DNA from 2 places in the Paenibacillus sp. FSL R7-277 genome. Region 1 is predicted to be linked to the other one. Evidence: a T-box and tRNA genes for the amino acid it is inferred to sense, from the RefSeq annotation. Region 1 holds a T-box; the other holds one or more tRNA genes.

Region 1 (3,415 bases):
ACGGCTTCTGGCCAGTGAATTCCATGGCTGAGAAAATCATGCGCGCTACCCAGAAGTAGATGATATCGTAGCCGGTAACCAGTACATTGTTCGGATAGTAACGCTGATAGTCGCTGCTGTCCTGATCAGGCCAGCCTAAGGTAGCGAACGGCCAGAGGTTCGAGCTGAACCAGGTATCCAGAACATCCTCATCCTGCTTCAGGTCGGACAGCCCGCTGATGCGGCGTGCTTCTTCTTCATCATGTGCAACTACAAGCTCCCCGGTGGATTCAGAGTACCAGGCCGGAATACGGTGGCCCCACCACAGTTGGCGGGAGATACACCAGTCGCGGACATTCTCGATCCAGTTCAGGTACGTCTTCTCGAAGCGGTCCGGCACGAAGTGGACCCCGTCACCGTCCTTCTGTGCAGCGATGGCTGCTTCTGCCAGCGGCTGCATTTTGACGAACCACTGGGTGGACAGATAAGGCTCTACTACGGCCCCGGAACGCTCACTGTGCCCAACCTGGTGTACATGATCCTCAATGGAGATCAGCACGCCTTGCTCCTTCAGGTCGGCTACGATGGCCTTACGGCAGTCGCTGCGGTCCATTCCCTGGTAAGCGCCCGCTTCCTCATTCATCACTCCGCCTTCATCCATTACGTTGATCTGCGGAAGGTTATGGCGGACTCCCATCTCGAAGTCGTTCGGATCATGCGCCGGTGTAATCTTAACTGCACCGCTGCCGAAATCCTTATCTACGTATTCATCGGCAATAACCGGAATCTCACGTAAGGTAACCGGCAGAATCAGCGTCTTACCGATCAGATCCTTATAGCGCTCATCCTCCGGATGTACCGCTACCGCTGTATCGCCCAGCATCGTCTCGGGCCGCGTGGTAGCCACCGTGATATGGCCGCTGCCATCCTTCAGCGGATAACGCAGATGGTACAGATGCCCGTTCACTTCCTTGTATTCAACCTCGATATCCGACAGCGCTGTACGGGCAGCCGGGTCCCAGTTAATAATCCGCTTGCCGCGATAGATCAGGCCCTTCTGGTACAGCTCCACAAATACCTTGCTTACCGCCTTCTTCATTCCATCATCAAAGGTAAAGCGTTCGCGGGAGTAATCGAGGGACAGGCCCATCTTAGCCCACTGGTCATGAATTGTCTCTGCATACTGGTCTTTCCAGGCCCACACCTGCTCCAGGAACTTCTCGCGTCCCAGATCATGGCGGGAGATTCCCTGCTGGCGCAGCTTCTGCTCTACCTTGGTCTGTGTAGCAATCCCTGCATGGTCTGTACCCGGCAGCCACAGGGTATCATACCCCTGCATCCGCTTGGTGCGGATCAGCACATCCTGAAGCGTGAAATCCAGCGCATGTCCGATATGCAGCATTCCTGTTACATTCGGCGGCGGAATCACGATGCTGTAAGGCTCCGCATCCGGCCGCTTGCCGGCTTCGAAGAAGCCCTTCTCCATCCAGTACGCATACCATTTCTTCTCTGCCGCTCCCGGATCATATGTAGTCGGCATGTCGCTCTGCTTGTGATTAGCTGAAGCGGTAGCTTCTGCCGCTTCCTGCCCGTTCGGCAGCTCTGCTGCTGCATTGTTGTTATCAGCCATTGTGAACCCTCCACTGTTAAATGTATTGAGTAGCTAGCGGTTTCTGAGAATACAAAAAGGCCCTTCGTCTCAAAGGACGAAAGGCCATTCTTTCGCGGTACCACCTTTGTTTCGCGCCAATAAAAAATAAACCACTGCCTTAAGTTCCCTTACAGGTTCCTGAAGCTTAGCGCGACACTCATGCAGGGTAACGGCTGCAACCGGCCGCATCCTAACCCGTCTTCATGATGAAGACAAGCTCAGAAGGGCAACTCCGGGGCGACTTCGGGGGCTGCATCCTGCGGGAATTCACACCAATGATAATCCCGCTCTCTGAAGGGCTGACCGCCTACTCTTCCCGTTCCCAGTCTTTATGCTAGTTATTACTTAGTTCAATAATACATTCAGTGTTATCCCTAGTCAACCAGCATATACACAATGGGCGCGCAGCAGACGTACATTGATGCCTACTCCCCGCTCCAGATCACTTGAACCACATTGAAGCCCTGATGGCTGCCCGTTCCGGGAGCGCCATCCAGCGTAACAGAGAATGTGCTTCCGGCATCAATAATCGAGAAGGCTGAGGCGGAGACTTCCTCAGACTTGGAGGTAGCTCCTTTTTGCACAAAATAGTCCTTGTACGTATTGCCGAGCGTCTCCAGGCTCTGCTTCGTACGGTAGCTGAAGGTTGCGGACGGCTTACCGGTCGCCGAGCCTTCGATCAGATCAAATATCTTCGCGTCCGCCGGAAGCGGGAAATCCGCCGGCAGGCTCTTCGGCCGCTTCACAGAATCTGCTGGTGTTCCAGTGGACGAGCCGCCGGAGGAGACAGCCGGAGCTGCAGCATCACCGATGATGACCCGGCTGGTTGCAGCATCGTAAGTAACAGCAGTGTTCAGCGCTTCGCCGATGGAGCGTACAGGCAGATAAGTGATGCCGTTATAGGTAATCGGGGCGAGGGTTTTGCCGTTGCCGTCTTTGGGCGTGTACGCCTGGCCGTTCACGACGATCCCGATTTTGTTGTTCAGGAGCGCCTTGATCTCCTGCAGATTACTGGCGGCGTAGACACCGGCCGAGACTGTGAGCGTCAAGCTTAGTGCGGCCGCAGTGGCTGCCACTTTTCTCTTCATGTGATATATCATCCTTCCAGAAGTAGTGTACCAGCGCATAGCTGCCTGAATGTGTAATGTATGTAGGCCGGTAGTGACTATTACCCCCGGCTGAACGGTTTGTAAACCAGAAGCGGATTTCACAAAGAAACAGGAACAGCCCCATACGTAAGGCAAGGGCTGTTCCTGTTAAGCCTGAATTCTCCGCACAGCGTCAATCTCAAGGAATGTATAATACCTGTCCCTCTTCTACAATCTGACCGGACAGCCGGTTATACATAGTCAGCTCCCGGGTGCTTAGCTGGTATTTCTCGGCTATGGTATCCAGCGTCTCTTCCCGCTGCACGATGCAGAGCCGTACCTTGCGGAACAGCTCTGTCCCGCCCATCCCGCCGATGAAACGGCTCTTCCACGCTGTATCATTGCCTGCCTCAGGAACAGCCTGCGCTACAGAGTCTATATTGCCCGAGAGCAGCTCCTCCTGCTCTCTGTTGGCGCGGCTTGCGCTGAGCAGCGAGGAGAAGGTGAGCGGCTCCTGCTCGGCGGCTCCCGGTTCTTTTTTGCTGCCAAGGGCAACCTTGAGATCTTGCTTCTCCTCCTGGGGAGACAAAGATTCCGCAGACAGGAAGACTTCATTGTCTGTGGCCTGGATCTCCTCTGCCGCCTCCCCTCCTTCGTTCCCGGCAAACAGCGCAGCAGCATCGTTGGCAGCGGAGGT
Region 2 (3,415 bases), on a different contig from region 1:
GCCTGACTCTCATCCGTGAAGCTGCTGATATTCATGAACCGGGTGACTTCAGGATCGGACCAGATCGGGAACAGGCTGGCTGAATCGGCGGTGCGCATTTGTCTTAATACTAATCTCTCGGTTTGTAATTCTGTAATCATCAATAAGTTACCTCCATTAAATATATATGGTATTGGTGAGGTACAACTATTGATATCTGCGCATAGTTCAGTCCTTTCCGTGTGTAAGCTGTCTCTATTATATAGAATGCAAGGGAGGAAGTTAAGATCGATTCAGGACCGGTTCAACAAATCTTCATACAGTCCTGTCAGGGATGCAACTGTTTCGTATTCCTCCTAACAAGGTAAACTTTAGATAAAAGGATCTGGAGGGTATTATGAGAAAAACGGTACTGGTAATGTTGTTCTTGTTCGTATTGACGGCTTGTGCGGATTCAAAGGACGGGGTAACCACCAAAGACTTAGCCATTCAAAAGGTGAACGATCATAAAGCCGTTGTTGAGTATGGAATGAGCCGTGCAGAAGCGGAAGAGGTATTGGGTAAGGGGGAGGATAAGGATATTGCGAATTCAGTCATGTATAGCTCTGGCGTGAGGATTATGTACCGGGAGGATAAAGTGGCAGGGATTACTCTGGCAGAGGAATCGAAAGATACATATAAAACCACTGGCGGTTTTAAAATTGGCATGTCTAAGGATGACTTCAAACAAATCTATGGCGATCAATATCTGAAGGAGATGGAGCGCAACCTGGATTATGCTTACGATGCCACCAACAAGCGATATTTGCAGGAGAAAGAGTGGGTGGCGAAAGCGGAGGATGACACGAAAATATATGTAATTTCAGCCATGTTCAACGGTAAGGGTGAAGCAGACGCCGTTGTATTGGTGGATAAGCGAATGGCGATAACATTAAGGTAGAGGGGGGGCTGAAAGATAAAACATATTCTTGTATGTTTCATAGAGCTTAGGGGACAGAATAGCAGTATATGGAGCCCGAAAGCCTGGCTTTGTCTACAACGAGTAGTTCTGCCATGATATAATCAGTGTTTGAAGAAGTGTATAACGATTAATATACTGAACTACTCCTGTCTGCCGAATGACCGTCATCATAATGTGTTTCATCTTCGTGAAGATCACACTGGAATTTCTCTTAATAACGATCTTGAGATTCATGTGATGGAATTAACGAAGCTCGAGGAGCAGCTGACCATGAATGAACCGATGTTGAAAAAAGCAATGGATACGCTGGAGTTCCTGAGTCAGGATGCCGCTACAAGGATGGAGTATGAAGCCCGGAAGAAGTATTTGCGTGATGAGGCATCACGGATGAATGGGGCTAAGGCTGAGGGGATTGCTGAAGGTTTGGCCACAGGAGAACATAAAAAGGCTGTGGAGGTTGCTAAGAATATGTTGAGAATTGGGCTTGAAGTTAAGATTATTTCACAAGTTTCTGGACTTTCGGAACAAGAAATTTTAAAATTGTAATTCCTTTGATAGATGCTAAAATATTGCAAAGTTAACACCGTTGCAGTGAAATTTTAACAGATGCTAAGCATTGCCCCTTCATATCATAAAAATTATCTTGCCATTCCCTCACGTCCTGTGTTATTATAAATTTCGTTGCAGGACGGTAGCTCAGCGGGAGAGCACTATCTTGACAGGGTAGGGGTCATGGGTTCGAACCCCATCCGTCCTATATGCAGAAAGCCTTGATAATCAAGGCTTTCTTTGTTTTTATGAACAGAGAACAACAAACAGAGAAGCTATTGACGTTTAGCGTTAGATGACTTTACGTGTCTAATGCAATGTTATGGTTTCTTTTTTTATATGCATTTAGAGAATGACAAAAAACCACGACACCCCATCCATAATATATTACAATAATGGCGCTTCTCTGGAAGATTCTAACGAACTATAAAAGGTGGAATTCTATCATGATCGTAACATTGCATGAAGCGGAGTGCCCTGGGGTGAGTCTCAAGTATGTAGTGATTTTTATGAAGCAAGGGAACGATTGGGTGCTGGTGCGGCACCGTGAGCGGTCCACATGGGAATTTGCCGGCGGGCATATTGAGGCGGGTGAGAGTCCCGGGGAAGCTGCGGTAAGAGAGCTTTACGAAGAGACAGGTGCTGAAGAATATGAACTGCATCCGTTATGCATCTATTCGGTCAGTAGTGAAGAGCTGGCAGAGAGCTACGGGATGTTGTATTATGCAGATGTCATAAGGTTCGGAAATTTGCCCCCGTACGAAATGGCGGAGCTTCGAAGCTTCAGCGAGCTACCGCAGGCGGTGACATACCCGGGGATTTACCCCACGCTATATGCGAGAGTGTGTGAATATGTGAAGCATCTATGAATCCATCGTAATGCTGAAAGGAGGCCCAGCTCATGAGTTACGAGATTACGAGGTTTAGGCGTCTTGGCGACTACCTGAGATCACGCCGGGAACGTCTGCAGCCTGAAGCTGTAGGGATCAAGGAAACGAACAGTCAGCGCAGAACACCAGGGCTGCGCCGGGAGGAGGTTGCGGTTCTGGCTGGTCTCAGCAGCACCTATTATACTTGGCTGGAGCAGGGCAGGGAGGTTACCGCCTCCAGAGAGGTTATGGAGAGTCTCAGTCAGGCGCTACGGTTGTCGGCAGATGAGCGTAAGCATCTGTTTGAGCTATGGAATCCGGGCTTGCCGGATACACTTGCTTCTATAGATACAGCCAGTCCGGAGCTGAATCCGCAGTGGCGGGATATTATCCGCCAATTGACTTATCCGTCTTTTATTACGAATGAGCGGTCTGAGGTACTGGCTTGGAATGATAAAGCGAGTGAAGTGCTTAGTGATTTCGGAAGTCTGCCTGCTTCAGAGCGCATTATGATGCGTCTTCTGTTCCTGGATCTGGAGCTGCGCCGCCGGATGCGGAACTGGGAGGAGTTCGCAATCTATTCAGTAGGGGTGTACAGAACCTATTATGACATGAACCTGCACGATCCCTGGTACAAGGAGATGGTCGATCAGCTCTTGGAGGACAGTGCGGATTTCGCCAGGGTGTGGAAGCAGCACAATATTCAAGGCAAGAAGGTCAACCGTGTGGTCATAGAGAGTCTTGGCACGAGCCAGCCTGTAGTCTACGATATCAATTCGATGGCCAATCTGGCGGATCACCCGGGTCTGCATATTTGTATCTACACCCCTGTCTTAACCTAGCAGAGAATCACCTGAAGGCGCATATCTTACTGGTCTGCTGCTCCCTGGTAATGATCTTACTAGCATGAACGTACTGTGGCTGCTCCACGGCAGGACGGTTAGAATAAGGTCATGTTCATAAGATCTATTACAGGGACAAGAGGAGGCAACCATATGCACACAAGAACACTTGGGAACGAAGGGCTGATCGTATCGGCTCTGGGACTCGGAACGAT

Evidence for each region. The T-box of region 1 lies ahead of C173_RS14415 (valine--tRNA ligase). A T-box ahead of a tRNA ligase gene usually reads a tRNA of that ligase, here a tRNA-Val.
Region 2: it has a tRNA-Val gene. The T-box ahead of C173_RS14415 (valine--tRNA ligase) is inferred to sense a tRNA for this amino acid. The anticodon was not compared.

Annotation. Positions count from the first base shown of each region.
Region 1 covers NZ_ASPX01000037.1:31,859-35,273, forward strand. Annotated here, with positions in the region: gene C173_RS14415 (valine--tRNA ligase) at 1-1,519, opposite strand, end outside; T-box leader at 1,679-1,963, opposite strand; gene C173_RS32880 (stalk domain-containing protein) at 2,056-2,718, opposite strand; gene C173_RS14425 (LysM peptidoglycan-binding domain-containing protein) at 2,918-3,415, opposite strand, start outside.
Region 2 covers NZ_ASPX01000080.1:494,614-498,028, reverse strand. Annotated here, with positions in the region: gene C173_RS24315 (GNAT family N-acetyltransferase) at 1-140, opposite strand, end outside; gene C173_RS24310 (hypothetical protein) at 377-919, shown strand; partial or broken gene C173_RS33860 (PD-(D/E)XK nuclease family transposase) at 1,049-1,486, shown strand; tRNA gene C173_RS24300 (tRNA-Val) at 1,626-1,697, shown strand; gene C173_RS24295 (NUDIX hydrolase) at 1,936-2,358, shown strand; gene C173_RS24290 (helix-turn-helix transcriptional regulator) at 2,391-3,200, shown strand; gene C173_RS24285 (aldo/keto reductase) at 3,354-3,415, shown strand, end outside.